Regions from separate parts of the Motilibacter rhizosphaerae genome, predicted to be linked through region 1. Evidence: riboswitches for the same ligand, from Rfam matches in the RefSeq annotation. Region 1 holds a riboswitch; the other holds the start of a gene.

Region 1 (10,156 bases):
GGGCACCAGCTCGCCGTCGTGCCAGCCCTGCGCGCTGTCCCAGCGGATGTGCACCATGTGGTCGGTAAACACCCGGCCGAAACCGGGGTCCTCGAGCAGGGCGGTGCGCTCGGCGGCGCCGAGCGGGTTGCTGGTGGGCTTGCGGACGAGGGCCATGGGGCAACGGTAGCCGCCGGCACCTCGGCGCGTCCTAGCGGAGCGCCCGCTCGAGCGGGTCGTCGCCGCGCACCCGCGCCCGGGCGGCCCAGACCGCCCACGCCTGCGCCCACTCGGCCCGCAGCACGCGCTCCCGGACCGCGGCTCGCTTGGCCTCGGTGACCGCGTCGCGCGGGCCGGTCACCGGCCCGTACGGCTGCTCGTCCTTCCACCGGCGCCAGGCGAGCTGCGCCTGCCGGCTCGACACCCCGCCCTCGAACAGGCTGTAGATGGCCATCTCCTCGGCGGCGCTCACCAGCAGGTCGGCCTCCAGCGCCCACGGCAGCCCGGTGACGGCGTCGACGTGGGCGAGCAGGTCGGCCACCGCCCGCTCGGCCTGCGCCCGGGTCTCGCGGGCGGTCCACGCGCGCTCGGTCACCGCGTCGGCGTGGAGGGCGACGTAGATGACGTCGGGCTTGCGGCCCGGGGCGAGCGGCGCGACGAGGGTGCGCGCGAGCAGGGCGCGGTGCGCGGGGAACCCTCGGGCCCGATGGTCGTCCAGCGGCCGGGTGGTGCCTCGCGCGCGCTTGGGGCCCCAGTGCACCAGCCGCACGAGGACATCGTGCCCTGCTCCGGGTGGGGTACGCCAGCGCGTAGGCCCAGCTAGGCCAGCCGGCCGAGGATCGCCGCGCCCACCTCGTCGGTGCTGCGCTGGGTGCTGCCCCGCTCGGCGACGTCGGCGGCGACGGCGGCCTCGATCCGGCGGGCGGCGTCGGCGTGCCCCAGGTGCTCGAGCAGCAGCGCGACCGACAGGATCGCGGCGGTCGGGTCGGCGATCCCCTTGCCCGCGATGTCGGGCGCGGAGCCGTGGACCGGCTCGAACATGCTGGGCGCCGTACGGTCCGGGTTGACGTTGCCGCTGGCCGCGAGGCCGATGCCACCGGTGACCGCGGCGGCGAGGTCGGTGAGGATGTCGCCGAAGAGGTTGTCGGTGACGATGACGTCGAAGCGCTCGGGCCTGGTCACCATGAAGATCGTGGCGGCATCGACGTGCAGGTAGTCCGTCGTGACGTCGGGGAACTCCGGCGCGACCGCCGCGACCGTGCGCGACCACAGGTGGCCGGCGTGCACGAGCACGTTGTTCTTGTGCACCAGCGTGAGGTGCTTGCGCTCGCGGGCCTGGGCCCGGCGGAAGGCGTCGCGGACGACGCGCTCCACGCCGTACGCCGTGTTGACGCTGACCTCGTTGGCCACCTCGTGCGGCGTGCCGACGCGGATCGCGCCGCCGTTGCCGACGTACGGCCCCTCGGTGCCCTCGCGCACGACGACGAAGTCGATGCTCGGGTTGCCGGCGAGCGGAGTGGTGGAGCCCTCGAACAGCTTGCTGGGGCGCAGGTTCACGTAGTGGTCGAGCTCGAAGCGCAGGCGCAGCAGCAGGCCGCGCTCGAGCACGCCGCTCGGGACGCTCGGGTCGCCGACCGCACCGAGCAGGATCGCGTCGACGCCGCGCAGCTCCTCGAGCACCTTGTCCGGCAGCGTCTCGCCGGTCGCGTGGTAGCGGCGGGCGCCCAGGTCGTACTCCGTGTATGCCGCGCTCGCCCCCTCCGACGCGAGGACCGCGTCGAGCACCTTCGTGGCCTGCGCGACCACCTCGGGGCCGATGCCGTCGCCGGGGATGGTCGCGATGCGGTAGGTCTGCGTCACGGGGAGGCAGCCTAGTTCGGGCTGTCCAGCATGCGCACAGCCGTCTCGCCATCCGGCCCACCATCACTCCCGTGATCATGCACGTCCTGGGGTCCGGCATCGGCGCTCGCGCCGCCCGCGCTCCCCGTGATCATGCACATCCTGGGCGCGGCGTAGGGGATCCTCCGCTTCCTCCGGCTCGTGATCATGCAGATCCTGGGGGCGCTCGGCTCGCAGCCCACCACCGCGTACGTCGTGATCATGCAGGTCCCGGGCCCTAGGATCTGCATGATCACGACGGAGCGGGAACGGCCGCTTCACGCAAGGACTCCATGATCTGCATGATCACGGGTGACGCGCCCCCGGGATCTGCATGATCACGGGTGGACGCGCCCCCGGGATCTGCATGATCACGGGGAAGGGGCGCCCCAGGATGTGCATGATCACGGGGAAGGGGCTAGACGGCGGCGTCGCTCCCACCGGCGTACGCGTCGGCGCGCTGCTGCCCCGAGAGCGCGGCGATCTCGTCCATGACCCGGTCCGTGAACGCCCGGCGCAGCTCGGCCGGGCTCAGCCCGGGCGGAAGGTCGTCGGCGCACAGCGAGGTGCCGAAGCGCACGGTGATGCGGACGAACCGCGGGACCTTCGCGCCCACCGGCAGCAGCTGGTCGGTCCGCAGCACCGCGACGGGGACGACCGGCGCGCCCGACTCGAGCGCCAGCCACGCGACGCCGGCGCGGCCCTTGTAGAGCCGGCCGTCCCGGGAGCGCGTGCCCTCGGGGTAGATGCCGAACGCCCCGCCCTGCTGCAGCACCTCGAGCGCCGAGTGCAGCGAGCGGGTGGCCGCCGCCGTGTCGTGCCGCTGCACGGGGATCGCCTGCAGCGCCGAGAAGAACGCGCGGGTGAACCACACCCCCTTGCCGGGGCCGGTGAAGTACTCCGCCTTCGCCAGGAAGGCGACGTCCCGCGGCGCCATCAGCGGGATGACGATGCTGTCGAGGAACGACAGGTGGTTGCTGGCGAGGATCACCGGACCCGTCAGCGGCACGTTGTCCCGGCCCTCGACGCGCGGGCGGTAGACCAGCCGCGCGAGCGTCAGCACGGCGCGGACGAGGGGGTAGAGCATCAGCGCTCACCCCGCGGCGAGGGGCGGCGCGGGCGTGCCGCGCCGCCCCTGGGCGACGTCCTCAATCCAGGTCGACGACGCGGCCCGAGGTGGCGCCGATCTCGCTGACGATGCCCTCGAGCACCTTCGCCGGGACCGCGCTGTCGACGGTGAGGGCGACGAGCGCCTCCCCGCCCTGCGCCGCGCGCGCCACCTGCATGCCGGCGATGTTGACCCCGGCCTCGCCGAGGTGCTTGCCGATGACGCCGACCATGCCGGGCCGGTCCTCGTAGCGGAGGAACAGCATGTGGTCCGTGGGCACGACCTCGACGTCGAGACCGTCGACGGCCACGATCTTCTCGACCTGCTTCGGGCCGGTCAGCGTGCCGGAGACGCTGGTCTGCGTCCCGTCGGCCGCCGTCGCCCGCAGCGTCACGAGGTTGCGGTAGTCCGGGCTGGTGCGCTCGGTGACGAGCCGCGTCTCCAGGCCACGCTCCTTCGCGAGGACCGGAGCGTTGACGTACGTCACGGCCTCCTCCACGACGTCGGCGAACAGCCCGCGCAGCGCCGCGAGCTCGAGCACGCGCACGTCCTGCTCGGCGATCTCACCACGGATCTCGACGTCGAGCGACTGCGGCACCGCACCCGTGAGCCCGGAGAGGATCCGGCCGAGCTTCTCGGTCAGCGGGATGCCGGGGCGCACGTCCTCCGCGATGACCCCGCCCTGCACGTTGACCGCGTCGGGCACGAGCTCGCCGGCGAGCGCCAGGCGCACCGACTTCGCGACCGCGATGCCCGCGCGCTCCTGGGCCTCGTCGGTCGAGGCACCGAGGTGCGGGACGCCGACGACCTGCTCGAGGGTCATGAGCGGCGAGTCGGTCGTGGGCTCCTTCGCCCACACGTCGATGCCGGCACCGGCGACGCGGCCGTCGACGATGGCGTCGTAGAGCGCCTTCTCGTCGATGATCCCGCCGCGCGCGGCGTTGACGATGCGCACGCTCGGCTTGACCTTGCGCAGCGCCTCCTCGCCGATGAGGCCGACGGTCTCGGGGGTCTTGGGCAGGTGGATCGTGATGAAGTCCGCCTCGGCCAGCAGCTCGTCGAGGGGAACGAGGCGGGCGCCGATCTGCGCGGCGCGGCCGGCCTGGACGTACGGGTCGTAGGCCAGGACCTTCATCCCGAAGCCGCTCAGCCGCTGCGCGACGAGCACGCCGATGCGGCCGAGACCGACGACGCCCACGGTCTTCTCGAACAGCTCGGCGCCCGTGAACTTCGAGCGCTTCCACTCCCCGGCCTTGAGGCTCCCGTGCGCGGCGGGGATCTTGCGCGCGACCGAGAGGAGCAGGGCGATCGCGAGCTCGGCGGCGCTGACGATGTTGGAGGTCGGCGCGTTGACGACCATCACGCCGGCCTGCGTCGCGGCGGGCACGTCGACGTTGTCGAGGCCGACGCCCGCGCGGGCGATCACCTTGAGGTTCTTGGCGGCGGCGATGGCCTCGGCGTCGACCTTGGTGGCGCTACGGACGAGGATCGCGTCGACGTCCTTGATGGCCTCGAGCAGCTCGCCGCGGTCGGCGCCGTTGCAGGAGCGGGTCTCGAAGTCCGGCCCGAGGGCCTCGAGGGTGGCGGGCGACAGCTCTTCGGCGATGAGGACGACGGGCTTGCTCAAGGGTGAGCTCCTCGGGTGAGGGGGACGGTGCCTCGCTGGACGGTCGGCGGCCACTCTAGCGACGGCCGCGGGAGGGCTCCCACCAGTCGACGAAGTGGTGGACCGGCCCGTGACCGTGCCCCACGCCGAGCCCGTCGGCGGCCGCGATCGCCCGCGTGAGGTACGCCTTCGCCTCCTGGACCGCGTCGCGCAGCGGCACCCCCTGCGCGAGGAGCGCCGCGACCGCCGAGGCGAGGGTGCACCCGGTGCCGTGCGTGTTCGCCGTGTCGACCCGCTGGGCCGCCACGGCCAGCGCGCCGTCGTCGTCCACCAGCACGTCCGTGCTCGTGTCCCCGACGAGGTGCCCGCCCTTGACCAGCACGGCTCCGGCTCCGCTGCGGCGCAGGGCCTCGGCGGCCTCGGGCATCCGCGCCTCGGTCACCTCCGTCCAGCCGAGCAGCGTCGCGGCCTCGGGGAGGTTCGGCGTGACCAGCGTCGCGTGCGGGAGGAGCAGCTCGCGCACGGCGTCGACCGTCTCCTCGCTCACCAGCCGGTCCCCGCTCGTCGCGACCATCACCGGGTCGACCACCAGCACGGGCACGTCGTGGCGCGCGACCGCCTCCGCCACGACCTCGACGACTTCGGGGCTGCCGAGCATCCCGGTCTTGAGCACGGCGACGTCGAGGTCGGAGAGCACGGAGTCCAGCTGCTGCTGCACGAACTCCGCGGGGACCGGGAAGATCCCCTGCACTCCGAGGGTGTTCTGCGCGGTCAGCGCGGTGACCACGGCCGCGGCGTACGCGCCCATCGCCGAGAACGCCTTGAGGTCGGCCTGCATCCCGGCGCCGCCCGAGGGGTCGGAGCCGGCGACGCTGAGCGCGACCGGCGCGCTCACCCGCGCTCCGCGAGCGCGGCGTCGACCGCCTCGCGCAGCTCGCGAGCAGCTGCTGCGGGGTCGGCCGCGGCGACGATGTCCGACACCACCGCTACTCCGGCGGCGCCTGCCAGCACGGCACTCCTGGCCCGCGCCGGCGTGATCCCGCCGATGGCGACGACGGGCAGGGCGAGGCTGCCGGTCACGCGCTCGACCGCCTCGGTGCCGACAGCCGGACCGGTGTCCCGCTTGGTCTGCGTGGCCCACACCGGGCCGACCGCCGCGTAGCTCAGGGCCTCCCAGTGCGCCTCGGGCATCGCCCGACCGCCGCCGAGGCTCGCACCGATGAGCACGTCGGGGCCGAGCAGCGTGCGCGCGAGGTCCGGCGGGGAGTCGGAACTGCCGACGTGCAGGCCGATCCCCAGGGTCTGCGCGACGGAGAGGTGGTCGTTGACGAGCAGCGGGACCCCTGTCCCGTCGAGCAGGCGGAGCAGGGAGCGGGCCCTCCGCTCGACCGCCGCGGGCTCGGCGTCCTTGTCGCGCAGCTGCACGAGGGTGACGCCGCCCGCGACCGCGGCCTCGACGATCTGCTCGAGCGGCCGGTCGCCCCCGAGCCGGGGGTCGGTGACGAGGTAGAGCCGGTACGCGTCGCTCATGCGACCTCCTCGATCTCGACGCCGGTGAAGGAGTCCTGGTCCAGCAGGTGGAGCTCGTCGAGCAGGGCCACGCGCAGCGAGCCCGGCCCGCGGACGCCCTGGGCCGCCCTGCCTCCCGCTGCGGCGAAGACCGCGCAGGCGGCGACGGCGCCGTCGAACGCACCGCCCACCGCGGCGTACGCGCCGGTGACGGCCGTGAGCGCGCACCCGGTGGCGGTGATCCGCGCCATCAGCGGCGAGCCGCCGGTGATGCGGACCAGCCGCTCCCCGTCGGTCACGAGGTCGGTGGGGCCGGTCACGACGACGACCGCGCCGCTGCGTACGGCGAGGCCGCGGGCCGCCTCGAGCGCGGCGTCGACGCTGTCCCCGGCGTCCACTCCCCTGCCCTGCCCGCCGCTGCTCGCGACGCCGGCGAGGCCCGCGAGCGCGAGCACCTCGCTCGCGTTGCCGCGGACGACGGAGGGCCGACGGGCCAGCAGGTCGGTGCAGATCTCGTTGCGCAGCGCGGTCGCGCCGACCGCCACCGGGTCGAGGACCCACGGACGCCCGGCGGCGACCGCGGCGTCGGCCGCGACCTGCATGCCCTCGACCCAGCGGGGCGAGGGGGTCCCGGTGTTGACCGTGAGCGCCGCGGCGATGCCCGCGAACTCGGCCGACTCCGCCGGGTCGGACACCATCGCGGGCGAGGCTCCGACCGCGAGCAGCGCGTTCGCGGCCAGGTCCATCGCGACGTAGTTGGTGATGCACTGGACGAGCGGACCCTGCTCGCGGACAGCGGTCAACAGGTCGGGAACGGCAGCCATGGATCTCCCCTCCGTCGGTCTCCCTGCGCCGGCATGATCCGGATCAGGTGCGGCGGGTATGGCTCTCAGCCCCTCGCGGGGCACCCCGGCCGACGTACGCCGGAAGCCTAGCCGTCACCCGTCCGGGCCTCGATCCCACCCCTGCGGTTGGCCGAGGCAACGACAGCACGTGCACCGACGGGAGGAGCGTCACCTGCGGTGAGGGCTCCCTGATGTTCGGCAAGCCCGCTCCGGGCTGCGTCCCGCTCGTCCGCGCCGCGCTGGCCGCCTCCCTGCCCGTGGGCTACACCGCGGAGCACCAGGCGCTCTGGGAACGCGCGTGGGCCGACGCGCGCGACCCCGAGCTGCGCGAGGACGCCCTCGACGACCACTGCCTGCTCGCGCCCCTGCTCTTCCGGTCGTTCCGCTCGAGCGGGTCCTCCGTCCCCGCGCGCTGGGTCATCGACTGCCTCGGCGCCGGCCGGGCGGTCGCCTCGCTGGAGGCCGGGAGGAGCAGCCCGGGCCCGGAGGAGTCCACGGAGGCGGCCGCGATGGTGCTGAGGGTCGGGGCCTTCTGGGTGCTGCGCCGGATCAGCGAGGAGGTGCACGAGGCCGCGGGCCGCCGGTGCGACGGGCTCGGCGACCCCACCTGCTGCGCGCGCACGCTGCGCGAGGCGACGTTCTGCCTCGGAGCGGGCTACGAGTACGCGCGTACCCGCAAGGGCGTGCCGATCGCGCAGCGGCTGGGCTACTAGCACCTTGACGAAGCTCCCTCCCCGCCGAATACTCGATCCCGAGTAGTCGAGCCGGAGGAGGAGCCGTGGCCCGTCGTCGGGTGTCGAACCCCCTCGCGCTCGCCGTGCTGAGCTGCCTGACCGAGCGGCCCATGCACCCGTACGAGATCTCGACCACGCTGCGCAGCCGCGGCAAGGAGCAGAGCATCAAGCTCAACTACGGCTCGCTCTACTCCGTCGTCGAGTCGCTGACGAAGCACGGGCTCGTCCGCCCGCTGGAGACCGCGCGCGACGGCCGGCGTCCCGAGCGCACCGTCTACGAGATCACCCCCGCCGGCACGGCCGAGTGCGAGGACTGGCTGGCCGAGCTGCTCTCGACCCCGCAGCGGGACTACACCTCACTGGAGGCCGGGCTCTCGCTGCTGCCGCTGCTCGAGCCCGACGAGGTCGCCCGCCTGCTCGACGGCCGCTGCGAGCGGCTGCGCATCGAGATCCGCGCGCTCGACGCGGCGCACGCGGAGACCCAGGAGATGCGGCTGCCGGAGCTCTTCGTCATCGAGAGCCTCTACCGGCTCGCGATGCTGCAGGCCGAGCTCGCCTTCGTCACCGACCTCGCCCGGCGGATCCGCAGCGACGAGCTCGGCGGGTCCGCGGGCTGGCGGCGGATGCACGAGCTGCGCGCGAGCGGCATGAGCTTCGCCGACATCCTCGGCGACCCCGTCGCCACCCTCGGGGAGGAGGCCCGAGCCCTGCAGACCGGCGTGCCGCGGCAGAAGCCGCTGTAGCCGCAGAGAACAAGACCCCTGGCCGGTGCTGGAACACCGGCCAGGGGGATCCCGCGACGGACCGCAGACGACCCGCCCCGAGACGCACGACCAGGGTACGTCCGCGGTCCCCATCCCATGGAGGACCCGTGTCCGCACCACCCTCGGCGATCACCGCCGAGTCCCTCGTCAAGACCTACCCCGGCGGCAAGGGGAAGGAGCCCGTCCGCGCCCTCGACGGGCTCGACCTCACCGTCGCCGCCGGCAGCGTGCTCGGCCTGCTCGGCCCCAACGGCGCCGGGAAGTCCACCGCCGTGCGCATCCTCACCACGCTCGCCCGGCCCGACTCCGGACGCGCGCAGGTCGCCGGCCACGACGTCGCCCGCGACCCGGTCGCCGTCCGGCGTGCCGTCGGGCTGGTGGGCCAGCGCTCCTCCAGCGACCCGCTCCTGACCGGGCGCGAGAACCTCCTGCTGGCAGGCAGGATCCAGGGCATGACCGGCCGTGATGCCGGATCACGCACCGACGCGCTGCTCGAGCGGTTCGGCCTCGCCGACGCGGCGCACCGGCGCGTACGCGGCTGGTCCGGCGGCATGGCCCGCCGGCTCGACGTCGCCATCGGGCTGGTCCACCGTCCGCAGGTGCTCGTCGTCGACGAGCCGACCACCGGCCTCGACCCCGAGGCACGAGCAGCGCTGTGGCAGGAGATCCGCGCGATGCGCGCCCAGGAGCGGATGACCGTGCTGCTGACGACGCACTACCTCGACGAGGCAGATGCGCTGGCCGACCGGCTCGCGCTCGTGGACGCCGGCCGCGTCGTCGTCGAGGGGACGCCCGACGAGCTGAAGAGCGGCCTGCACGGCGACACCGTCACCGTCTCGCTGGCGTCCCCTGCGGCCGCCATGACGGCGGCGGGGCTCCTCGGCCGCGTACCCGGTCTGCGGGGGGTGTCCGTCGACGGCAGTTCGCTGAGGGCGCGCGCCGATGACGGGTCCCGTGCGCTGCCGGCGGTCCTCACCGCCCTCGACTCCGGCCGCGTCGAGGTCGTGGCGCTCGGCGTCGCGCGTCCGAGCCTCGACGACGTCTACCTCCACCACGTGGGGCACGGGCTGGGGGTGGCCGCGTGACCGCCGTCGCCCTCGAAGGAGTGCCTGCGGCGCAGCGGTCCTCGCTGTCAGGGCACTCGCGGCTGCTGACCGGCCGGGCGCTGCTGACCCTGCGGCGGCAGCCCGCCTATGCGGCCTTCACCCTGGTGCAGCCGGTGATCTGGCTGCTGCTGTTCGGGCAGCTGTTCAAGCCCGTCGTCTCCATCCCCGGCTTCGCGCACGGCTCCGGGTCCTACCTCGAGTTCCTCACGCCCGGCGTCGTCATGATGACCGCGCTGTTCTCCAGCGGCTGGGCAGGCACGGTGTTCATCGAGGACATGCAGCGCGGGGTGATGGACCGCCTGCTCGCCTCGCCCGTACGCCGTGGCGCGCTGATGGTCGGGAGCCTCGCCTACCAGGCGATCGTCACGGTCGTGCAGACCCTGGTCGTGCTCGGGCTGGCGGTGGCCACCGGTGCGCGTTTCGCGCACGCGTGGAGCGGTGCCGTCGTGACGCTGGTCGCCGCGGTCCTCGTCAGCGTGGTCGTGGCGTCGCTGTCGAACGCCCTGGCCCTGCTGCTGCGCCAGCAGGAGGCGCTCATCGGGATCAGCCAGTTCCTCGTGCTGCCGCTGCAGTTCGTCTCGTCGGCGCTGATGGACGTGCGCCTCTCCCCCGGCTGGGTACGCGCCG
Region 2 (10,156 bases), 210 kb from region 1:
GGGGCTGTACGCCGAGCACCTCGCCGAGGACATGGGGCTCTACACCAGCGACCTCGACCGGCTGGGCGCGCTCGCGATGCGGATGACCCGCGCGGCGCGCCTCGTCGTCGACACCGGCATGCACGCGCTCGGCTGGTCGCGCGGGCGGGCGCTGGCCTTCTTCGTCGAGCACGTGCCGCTGCCCGAGCAGTTCCTCGAGTCCGAGATCAACCGCTACCTCGGCATGCCGGGGCAGGCCCTGTCGTACTACACGGGCTACCGCGAGATCCTCCGGCTGCGTGCGGCCGCGGAGCAGGAGCTGGGTGCGGCGTACGACGTCCGCGGCTTCCACGGGGCGGTGCTGGGCACCGGCGCGGTGCCGCTCCCGGCACTCGCGACCGCCGTGGGGACGTGGGTCGGGTCGACTACCCTGCGAGCGTGACGAGCACCCGGGTCTTCGCCTCCCGCCTGGCGGGGACAGGGGTCTTCGACCCGACCGGTGACCAGGTCGGCAAGGTGCGCGACGTCGTCGCCGCCCTGCGCGCGGGCAAGCGGCCGCGCGTGCTCGGCCTCGTCGTCGAGGTCCTCGGCCGCCGCCCGGTGTTCCTCCCGATGACGCGCGTCACCGCGGTCGACCCGGGCCAGGTCATCACGACCGGCACGCTCAACATGCGCAAGTTCAGCCAGCGCCCCACCGAGACGCTGGTGCTCGGCGAGATGCTCGACCGGAAGGTGACGCTGCTCGAGGACGGCGCCACCGTCACCGTCGAGGACGTCGCGCTCGAGCAGACCAAGCGCACCCAGGACTGGGTCGTGCAGAAGGTCCACGTGCGCCGCCCGGCGAAGGGGCTCTCGCGCGACCTGCGCCAGGGGCTGCGCCGCAAGGGCGAGACCGCGACCGTCGACTGGGACGCGGTCACGGGCTTCACCCTGGTCGAGCAGGACCAGGGCGCGGCCAGCCTGCTCGCGACGTTCGAGGAGATGCGCGCGCCCGACCTCGCCAGCGTGCTGCACGACCTCTCCCCCAAGCGGCGCGCGGAGGTCGCGGCCGCCCTCGACGACGAGCGGCTCGCCGACGTCCTCGAGGAGCTGCCCGAGGACGACCAGGTCGAGATCCTCGGCCAGCTCGAGGAGCGCCGCGCCGCCGACGTGCTCGAGGCCATGGGCCCCGACGACGCCGCCGACCTGCTCGGCGAGCTGCCCGAGGCCGAGCAGGAGCGGCTGCTCGCGCTGATGGAGCCCGACGAGGCCGCCGACGTGCGCCGCCTGCTGAGCTACGACGAGCTCACCGCCGGCGGCATGATGACGACCGAGCCGGTCATCCTCCCGCCCGACGCCACCGTCGCCGAGGCGCTCGCCCGGGTCCGCAACCCCGAGCTCTCCCCCGCCCTCGCCTCCGCGGTCTACGTCTGCCGCGCGCCGCTCGAGACGCCGACGGGCAAGTACCTCGGCACCGCCCACATCCAGCGGCTGCTGCGCGAACCCCCCTCGAGCCTGGTGTCCGGCGTGGTCGACAAGGACATCGCCCCACTGCTGCCGCAGACCAGCCTCAAGGCGGTCACCCAGCACCTCGCGACCTACAACCTCGTCGCGATCGCCGTGGTCGACGAGCGCGACCACCTGCTCGGCGCCGTGACCGTCGACGACGTCCTCGACCACCTCCTGCCCGACGACTGGCGCGAGTCCGCAGCGGAGGTCGAGGTCAGCGGTGGCGCGTGAGCCGCGGCGCACCGCCGCGGCGCTCGACGTCCCCCGGGAGCGGACCGGTCGCGTACGCCGCCCCAACGTCGACCCCGAGCGGTTCGGCGCGGTGTCGGAGCGGATCGCGCGCTTCCTCGGCACCTGGACCTTCATCGGCTACATGTCGCTGTTCATCGGCGTGTGGATCGGCTGGAACGTCCTCGCGCCGGACCGGCTGCGCTTCGACGCGTACCCGCTCCAGTTCCTCACGCTCATCCTGTCCCTGCAGGCGTCGTACGCCGCGCCGCTGATCCTGCTCGCGCAGAACCGGCAAGCCGACCGCGACCGGGTGACCTACGAGCAGGACCGCTCGCGCAGCGAGCGCGGCATCGCCGACACCGAGTACCTCACCCGCGAGGTCGCCGCGATCCGCATCTCGCTCGGCGAGGTCGCGACCCGCGACTTCCTGCGCAGCGAGCTGCGCGCGATCCTCGAGGAGCTCGACGACCGCCTGCCGGCCGCCGACGGCGAGGACCCGTCGGACGACCGGTAGGGCTCAGACGCGCGCGGCCGCGATGGCCGGCAGGACGCGGGCCAGCTCCTCGGGGGCGACCGGACGGGCGTAGAGGTAGCCCTGCGCCGAGGCGACGCCGAGGCGGCGCAGCGCGGCGGCCTGCACCTCGGTCTCGACGCCCTCGACGACGGTGTGCAGCCCGAGGGAGTCGGCCAGTCGGGCGATGACCTCGACGAGGTGCGCGCTCTCCTGCTGCTCGGTGACCTCGTCGGTGAAGCTCTTGTCCACCTTGAGGATGTCGAAGTCCAGGCGCTGCAGGTAGCTCAGCGACGAGTAGCCCGTCCCGAAGTCGTCGACGGCGAAGCGGATCCCCATCGCGCGCAGCTGGCGGACGGCCTCGACCACGCGCTCGACGCCGAGCGCCGCGCTCTCGGTGATCTCGAGCACGAGCTGCTCGGGCGGCAGCCCGCTCTCGGCGAGGACCGCCAGCACCTCGCCGGCGAAGCCGTCCTCCTCGAGCCGGGCGGGTGAGACGTTGGCACTGACGTACGCGGTGGCGAGCTCCGGGACCGTGCGGGAGAGCCGCGCCATCGTGCAGCAGGCGGTCCGCAGCACCCACCGGTCGATCGCGCCCATGAGCCCCATCGCCTCGGCGGTCTCGAGGAAGGCGAACGGCCCGACGAGCCCGCGCTCCGGGTGCTGCCAGCGGATGAGCGCTTCCATGCCGTGCGGCACGCCGGTCGCGACGTCGACGATGGGCTGGAAGTGCAGCCGCAGCTGCTCCTCCTGCAGGGCGAGCGCGACCCCCTCGCGCAGCGCGAGGTCCGCCATGAGCTCCTGGCGCAGCGACGGGCCGTAGACCCGGGCCACCCCTCCGCCGGCGGACTTGGCGTCGTACATCGCGATGTCGGCGTCGCCGAGGACGTCGCGCTCCGCGTCCGGGCCGCCCGACCAGGTCCCCGCGATGCCGAGGCTGGCCGTCAGCGTCGTGCGCCCGATGCCGGGCAGCTCGATCGGCCGGGCGACCGCCGCCAGCAGGTCGGAGGCCGCCTGCTCCGCGCCCTCCAGCGCGACGCCGGGCAGCAGCAGGGCGAACTCGTCGCCCTCGAGGTGGGCCGGGGAACCCGTCCCCGGGGCGACGGCGGCGAGCCGTCCGGCCACGGTGCGCAGCACGAGGTCGCCGCCGGCGCGGCCGAGCCGGTCGTTGATCGTGCGGAAGCCGTCGATGCCGCAGTAGACCAGCGCGTACGCCGCCCCCTCCGCGTCGAGCCCGGCGAGCCGCTCCTCGAGCAGGGCGCGGTTCGGCAGGCCGGTCAGCCCGTCGTGCAGGGCGCGCTCGCGCACCTCGGACTCGAGCCGGCGGCGCTCGGTGACGTCACGGGCGCTGACGACGATCGAGCCGTCCTGGCCGGGCGAGATGACGTACTCGATCGTGCGCCAGCCGCCGCCGGCCTCGCGCACCCGGATGTCGTGCTCGCCGGGGCCGAGGTAGCCGACGGGGATGGCGCGGTCGGCGGGGTGGAGCCGGGAGTCGAGCAGCTCGTCGAAGAGCACGCCCGGCAGCGTGTCGGCGGGGACGCCGAGCAGTTCCTCGAGGGCGCGGCTCGCGTACTGCACCCGGCGGTCCCGCCCGACGATGATGGTGATGTCCGGGGAGTTCTCGACCAGGGCGGCGAAGCGGCGCTCGTCGTGCTCGTGCAGCTCGGCTGCGGCGCGGGTCAGCTTGGTGACGAGGTACGCGACGAGCTCGCCGACGAGGACGCACACGACGAGCACGTCGGGCACCGCGCGCCGGAGCTCCGTGGTCTGGGCGGCGTCCGCCCACTGCGCGACCGGGAGGTAGAACGCCACGCACAGCAGCGGGGCGACGAGCAGCGAGCCCCCGCTGGGCAGCGCCATCCCGACGAGGACGGCGAGGGCGACGAGGAAGAAGCCGGAGTCGAAGGGGTTGGGCGCGATGGCGTTCGCCCAGGCGACGAGCCCGGCGAACAGCGGCAGCGCGGGCGTCACCGCGGCCCGGGGCCACCGCGAGAAGGGCAGCACGAAGAACGCGATCCCGGTGAGGAGGGCCACCACCGAGATGCAGGCGGTCGCGAGCCCCTGGCCGCCCTCGACGTCGGGCAGGGAGAGCAGCATGGAGACGCACCCGACGAGCGCGGAGCCACCGAAGCTCCGGGCCGTCAGGCGCCGCATGTCCAGCGCACCTGGTGTGCGCTTCCCCCCACGCATGTCCCCCGGATCGGCCGGGCGGGCACCGACATGACCACTCCGGTAGTCTTCGCGTGCACAACCGCAGGGGAGCGCCGCAGCGCTGAGAGTGTGGGCACCAGGTCCACAGACCCTCCAACCTGATCCGGGTCATGCCGGCGCAGGGAGCCGGTCCACTTTCGCCGTGCACGTCTCCCCTCCTGTCCGCACCACGCAGGAGGGACCCGGCCCATGGCCACGACCCGTACGTCCACCAGCGCCGCCCGGCGCTCGGCCAGCCCGTCGGAGCTCGCCCTCGGCGGTCTGCTCGCGGTCGCGCTGGCCGTCGTCGCGTACGTCGCGACCCGCCACGAGGTCGACGGCGCGAGCCGCACGGCCGCGCTCGTCACCGCCGTGCTGGCGCTGGCGTTCGTCGGTGCCGCCGTGCACGGCGTGCTCACCCGCCCGGTCGGGCGCTGGCGCACGGTCGACATGCTCGTCGCCGCGGCCCTCGCCGTGGCCTGCGGCGTCGTCTTCCGCGGCTGGTCCGCGCTGTGGGACGCGGTGAGCGGGGCGTTCGGCTGGTTCCCGCCGGCGCAGGCGGTGCTCTACGGCGCGTGGTTCCTCGCGGGCAGCCTGGTGCCGCTCGTCGTCCGGCGCCCGGGCGCGGCGCTGCTGGCGGAGTTCGTCGCCTCGCTCGTGGAGTACCTCCTGCTCGACCAGTTCGGCGCGCTCGTCCTCGTCTACGGCGTCCTGCAGGGGCTCGCCGCCGAGGCCGCGTTCGCCGCGTTCGGCTACCGCCGCTGGAACCTCCCGACCGCGCTGCTCAGCGGCGCCCTCGGCGGTGTCGCCGCGGCCGTCCTCGACATCGCCGGCTACTACGCCGACTGGTCCGCGGGATGGAAGCTGGCCTACGTCCCGATCGTCGCGGTCTCCGGCGCCGTGCTCTCCGGCTGGGTGTCGTGGCTGCTCGTCCGCGCGCTGGCGCCGACGGGCGCGCTCGCGGCGTTCCCGTCCGGGCGCGAGCGCGAGCTGGTCTGAGGCCGGTGGGGCAGCTCGGCCTCGCTCCCGCCGCCGCCGGGCTGCGGCCCGTCGAGGTCCGCGCCCGCGGGTGGGGGTGGCGGCACGCCGGCCGCCGCGCGTGGGCGGTCCGCGACGTCGACCTGGCCGTCCGCGCCGGTGAGCGCGTCCTCGTCGTGGGGCGCTCCGGTGCGGGCAAGAGCACGCTGCTGGCGGGCGTCGCCGGGCTGCTCGACCCCGCCACGGCGGAGGAGAGCGCGGGCGAGCTGCTGCTCGACGGCACGTCGGCCCGCGCGGCCCGCGCCCGGGCCGGGCTGCTCCAGCAGGACCCGCAGGCGGGGCTGGTCCTCGCCCGGGCCGGCGACGACGTCGCCTTCGGGCTGGAGAGCTGGGGCGTGCCACCCGACGCGATCTGGCCGCGGGTCCGCGCCGCCGTCGACGCCGTCGGCTTCCGCCACCCGCTCGACCACCCCACCGCCGGGCTGTCCGGCGGCGAGGCGCAGCGGCTCGGGCTCGCCGGGCTGCTCGCGCTGCGCCCGGGCCTGGTCCTGCTCGACGAGCCCACCGCCAACCTCGACCCCGAGGGCGTCGCCGACGTGCGCCGCGCCGTCGGCGACGTGCTCGAGCAGAGCGGCGCCACGCTCCTGCTCGTCGAGCACCGCCCCGGGCCCTGGCTCGACCTCGTCGACCGGGTGGTCGTGCTCGGGCCGACCGGCGTCGAGGCCGACGGGCCGCCCGACGCCGTGCTCGCCGGCGAGCGCGGCCGCGCGCTGGCCGAGGACGGCGTCTGGGTGCCGGGGTACGAGCCGGTGCCCGCCCCGCTCGTCCCCTCGCCGGGCGCCGTCGTGCTGGAGGCCCGCGGGGTGGGCCACCGGCACCGCGGCGCCGAGCGCGACACCCCGGCCCCGCTCGACCTCGAGCTGCGCGCGGGCGAGGCCGTCGCCGTGACCGGCCGCAACGGCGCCGGCAAGACGACGCTCGGGCGCGCGCTCGGCGGGCTGCTCCGCCCGGCGTACGGCCCCGTGGTCGTCCCCGGGGAGCCGGAGCCGCTGCACCGCTGGCGGGCCGCCCGGCTCGCTCGCACCGTCGGCAGCGTCTTCCAGCGCCCCGCCCAGCAGTTCCTCACCGGCACGGTGGAGGACGAGGTCGCCCTGGCTCCACGCGGGACGACGACCGACCCCGCGCGGGTGGCCGAGCTGCTCGAGCGGCTGCGGCTCGCGCACCTCGCGCGGGCCAACCCGCACACGCTGTCCGGCGGCGAGCAGCGCCGGCTCTCGGTCGCCACCGTCCTCGCCCGCGACCCCGCGGTGCTCGTGCTGGACGAGCCGACGTTCGGGCAGGACGCACGTACCTGGTCCGAGCTCGTCGCCCTGCTCCAGGAGCTGCTGCGCGAGGGCACCTCGGTGGCCGCGGTGACCCACGACCGCGCCCTCGTCGCGGCGCTCGGGGCGCGGGAGGTGGTGCTGCCGTGAGGCTCAACCCGCTCGCCGGTGCGTCAGCCTGCCTCGTGCTCGGCCTCGGCGCGCTCGCGGCCCTCGACCCGGTCACGCCCGCGGTGCTCGTCGGCGCGGTGCTGCTGCTCGCCCTCGTGCGCGTCCGCGAGTGGCGCCCTCTCGTCCCGGGCGCGGTCGTCGTGGTCCTCGGCGCCGTCGGCGTCGGGTTCTCCAACGCGCTGCTCGCGCCGGGCGGCGGGCTCGACGGGCTGGCAGGGCTCGCCACCGCCCTGCGCGTGCTCGCCGTCGGCCTGCCCGGGCTGCTCCTGCTCACCGCGCTCGACCCGACGGAGCTCGCCGACGCGCTGGTCCAGCACCTGCGCGTGCCGCCCCGCCCCGCGTACGCCGTGCTGGCCGCGCTGCGCATGCTGCCGCTGCTGCAGGAGGAGTGGCAGGTGCTCGGCCTCGCCCAGCGCTCCCGCGGCCTCGACGCCGGGCGCAGCCCGGTCCGCGCGGTCGAGCTGCTCGGGCGACGGGCCTTCGCGCTGCTCGTCGGCACCGTGCGCCACGCCTCGCGGCTCGCGCTCGCCATGGACGCGCGCGGCTTCGACTCGGGCGTCCCGCGCAGCCGGGCCCGCCGGTCCCGGCTCGGGCCGCTCGACGCCGCCGCGGTGGGGGGCGCGATGCTGCTCGTCGGGGCCGCCGTCGCCGTCAGCGTCGCGCTCGGCACCTATCGGCCGCTAGGCGGCTGACCCCGGCACGCTCAGGTCGGCCCCCCGGTCAGCCGATGGGAGCAGCGTGATGAGGACGTCTGGCGGACAGGTGGGGACGGGCGCGACTCTCCCGGCCCAGGGCGGCTACGCGCCCTCGACCCCGTCGTACGCGACCGGCCCCCGCCGCCGGATCGGCGACGTGCTCATCGAGGCCGGCGTCCTCACCCAGGGCGACCTCGACCGCGCGCTCGAGGCGCAGCGCAGCGACACCAGCGGCGAGCGCCGCCGCCTCGGCGAGATCATCAGCGAGCTCGGCCTGGCCTCGGAGCGCCAGGTCGCGCAGGCGCTCGCGGACGTCCTCGCGATCCAGCTCGTCGACCTCGGCGGCATCGTCGTCAGCCCCGAGGTCGCCCGCAGCCTGCCGCGGGCGGTCGCGGAGCGTACGGGCGTGTTCGTCGTCGACAAGCTCTCCGACGGCGGTCTGCGCGTCGCGACCTCGGACCCCACCAACGTGCTCGCCCTCGACGACGTGCGGCTCTACACCAACGCGCCGCGCCTCGAGGTCCTCGTCGCGACCAGCTCGCAGATCAAGGAGCACCTGCACCGCGCGTGGTCGCTGTCCGAGGACAACGCCGACGTCGCCACGGTCCTGGAGGGCATCTCGCCCGACCAGGACGACGCGCAGGAGATCAGCGGCAGCATCGACGACGCGCCGACGGTGCGCCTGGTCAACATGGTGCTCTCTGACGCCGTACGCGCCGGGGCCTCGGACATCCACATCGAGCCGCAGCGCGACGTGCTGCGCATCCGCTACCGCATCGACGGCATGCTGCGCGACGTCATGACCGTCCCGCGGCGCGCGGCGCCCGCCGTCGTCAGCCGCATCAAGATCACCTCGGGCCTCGACATCGCCGAGCGGCGCATCCCGCAGGACGGCCGCGCGCGCATCAGCGTCGACTCCCGCTCGGTCGACACCCGCATCTCGACGATGCCCTCGATCCACGGCGAGAAGGTCGTCATCCGCCTGCTCATGGGCGCCGAGCAGATCAAGCACCTCGACTCCATGGGCATGGACGCCGAGCACCTCGAGAAGATCCGCGCCTCGATGCGCGAGCCGCAGGGCCTCATGCTCATCACCGGGCCGACGGGCTCGGGCAAGACCTCGACGCTGTACGCCTCGCTGTCCGAGATCGTCACCCCCGAGCGCAACATCGTCACGCTCGAGGACCCCGTCGAGATCCAGATCCCCGGCATCACGCAGACGCAGACGAACGAGCGCGCCGGCATGACGTTCGCGAAGGGCCTGCGCGCGATCCTGCGCCAGGACCCCGACGTCGTCCTCGTCGGCGAGATCCGCGACGGCGAGACCGCCGAGCTGGCCCTGACCGCGTCGATGACCGGCCACCTCGTGCTCTCGACGCTGCACACGAACTCCGCCGTCGCCGCGCTGACCCGCCTCGTCGACATGGGGATCGAGCCGTTCCTCGTCGCCTCGTCGCTGTCGTGCGTCGTCGCGCAGCGGCTCGTCCGCACCGTCTGCGCGAGCTGCGCGCGCCCCGACGAGCTCTCGGCCGAGCAGGTGGCGGCCCTCGGGCTCGACCCCTCGTCGCTCGACGGCGCGACGCCGCGCAAGGGCGAGGGCTGCTCGGTGTGCGCCGGCACGGGCTACCGCGGCCGCAGCGGCATCTACGAGGTCATCGAGGTGACGCCCTCGCTGCGCTCGGTGCTGCTGCGCGACCCGAGCGAGCACGCGCTCGCCGCGGCGGCCGAGGCCGAGGGCTTCCGCTCGCTGCGCTCGAGCGCGCTGGCGCTGGCCGCGAAGGGCACGACGACCTTCGCCGAGGTCGCCCGGGTGGTGCCGCGCTACGCGTAGCGCGTGACCCCACTTGATCGGGGTCCCCGATCAACGGGGGGTCGTCCCGAGGGGATGTCCTCGGGACGGGCCCCACCTGCTCGGGACGGGCCCCGCGGACCGGGCTGCGGCTACGCGCTCAGCACCGACGGCTGGCCCGGCTCCTCGAGCAGCCGACCGAGGATCCGCTGCAGCGCCGCCACGTCGTCGCTGCCCAGCCGTGCTGCGAACCAGCGCTGGATCCCCCGCAGGTGCGTGCCGGACGCCTCACGCAGCCGCGCGTAGCCCGCGTCGGTCAGCACGGCGTACAGGCCGCGGCCGTCGGTGAGGCACGCCTCGCGCACGACCAGGCCCTCGCGCTCCAGCCGGTCGACGAGCCGGGTCAGCCCGCTGCGCGACAGCATCACCGCGTCGGCGAGCTCGGTCATCCGCAGCTTGCGCTCCGGGGACTCGACGAGCTGCACGAGCACGTCGTACGACGGGAGGGGGAGCTCGTGCTCGCGGAGCAGGTCACCTTCGAGGTTGCGCGTGAGCACCGCGTGCGCGCGCAGGAACGCGCGCCAGGCCTGCATCTCCCCCGAGGACAACCGCTCCGGGGCGCGCTGCCCAGGGGCCGAAGTCTGCATCACCCGACGATATCGGGTCCGCACAGCCAGCAACGTGGTGCACCGCCGGTCGTCCACCACTCGGAGGCGCGGGGGCGGGCGCGCGGGCCCGACGTAGCATGCTCGCCATGACTGCCCCCACGCCCGACGAGGTGCGCGCGGCGCTCGCGACC

What was found. A riboswitch is a leader RNA that binds a small molecule or an ion and turns the genes downstream of it on or off. The one in region 1 is predicted to bind thiamine pyrophosphate.
Region 2: another riboswitch for thiamine pyrophosphate. It lies ahead of EV189_RS13115 (ECF transporter S component); the one in region 1 lies ahead of thiM (hydroxyethylthiazole kinase).

The regions. Positions count from the first base shown of each region.
Region 1 is NZ_SGXD01000003.1:281,019-291,174, forward strand. Features, by position in the region: gene EV189_RS12095 (branched-chain amino acid aminotransferase) at 1-156, opposite strand, end outside; gene EV189_RS12100 (hypothetical protein) at 191-748, opposite strand; gene EV189_RS12105 (3-isopropylmalate dehydrogenase) at 799-1,839, opposite strand; gene EV189_RS12110 (lysophospholipid acyltransferase family protein) at 2,276-2,944, opposite strand; gene serA (phosphoglycerate dehydrogenase) at 3,006-4,592, opposite strand; gene thiD (bifunctional hydroxymethylpyrimidine kinase/phosphomethylpyrimidine kinase) at 4,648-5,466, opposite strand; gene thiE (thiamine phosphate synthase) at 5,463-6,101, opposite strand; gene thiM (hydroxyethylthiazole kinase) at 6,098-6,904, opposite strand; TPP riboswitch at 6,907-7,002, opposite strand; gene EV189_RS12135 (hypothetical protein) at 7,117-7,638, shown strand; gene EV189_RS12140 (PadR family transcriptional regulator) at 7,704-8,402, shown strand; gene EV189_RS12145 (ATP-binding cassette domain-containing protein) at 8,531-9,508, shown strand; gene EV189_RS12150 (ABC transporter permease) at 9,505-10,156, shown strand, end outside.
Region 2 is NZ_SGXD01000003.1:491,956-502,111, forward strand. Features, by position in the region: gene EV189_RS13095 (DUF885 domain-containing protein) at 1-421, shown strand, start outside; gene EV189_RS13100 (magnesium transporter MgtE N-terminal domain-containing protein) at 418-1,698, shown strand; gene EV189_RS13105 (DUF1003 domain-containing protein) at 1,688-2,212, shown strand; gene EV189_RS13110 (putative bifunctional diguanylate cyclase/phosphodiesterase) at 2,216-4,366, opposite strand; TPP riboswitch at 4,458-4,566, shown strand; gene EV189_RS13115 (ECF transporter S component) at 4,613-5,401, shown strand; gene EV189_RS13120 (ABC transporter ATP-binding protein) at 5,407-6,852, shown strand; gene EV189_RS13125 (energy-coupling factor transporter transmembrane component T) at 6,849-7,565, shown strand; gene EV189_RS13130 (GspE/PulE family protein) at 7,615-9,399, shown strand; gene EV189_RS13135 (MarR family winged helix-turn-helix transcriptional regulator) at 9,510-10,004, opposite strand; gene EV189_RS13140 (P-loop NTPase) at 10,103-10,156, shown strand, end outside.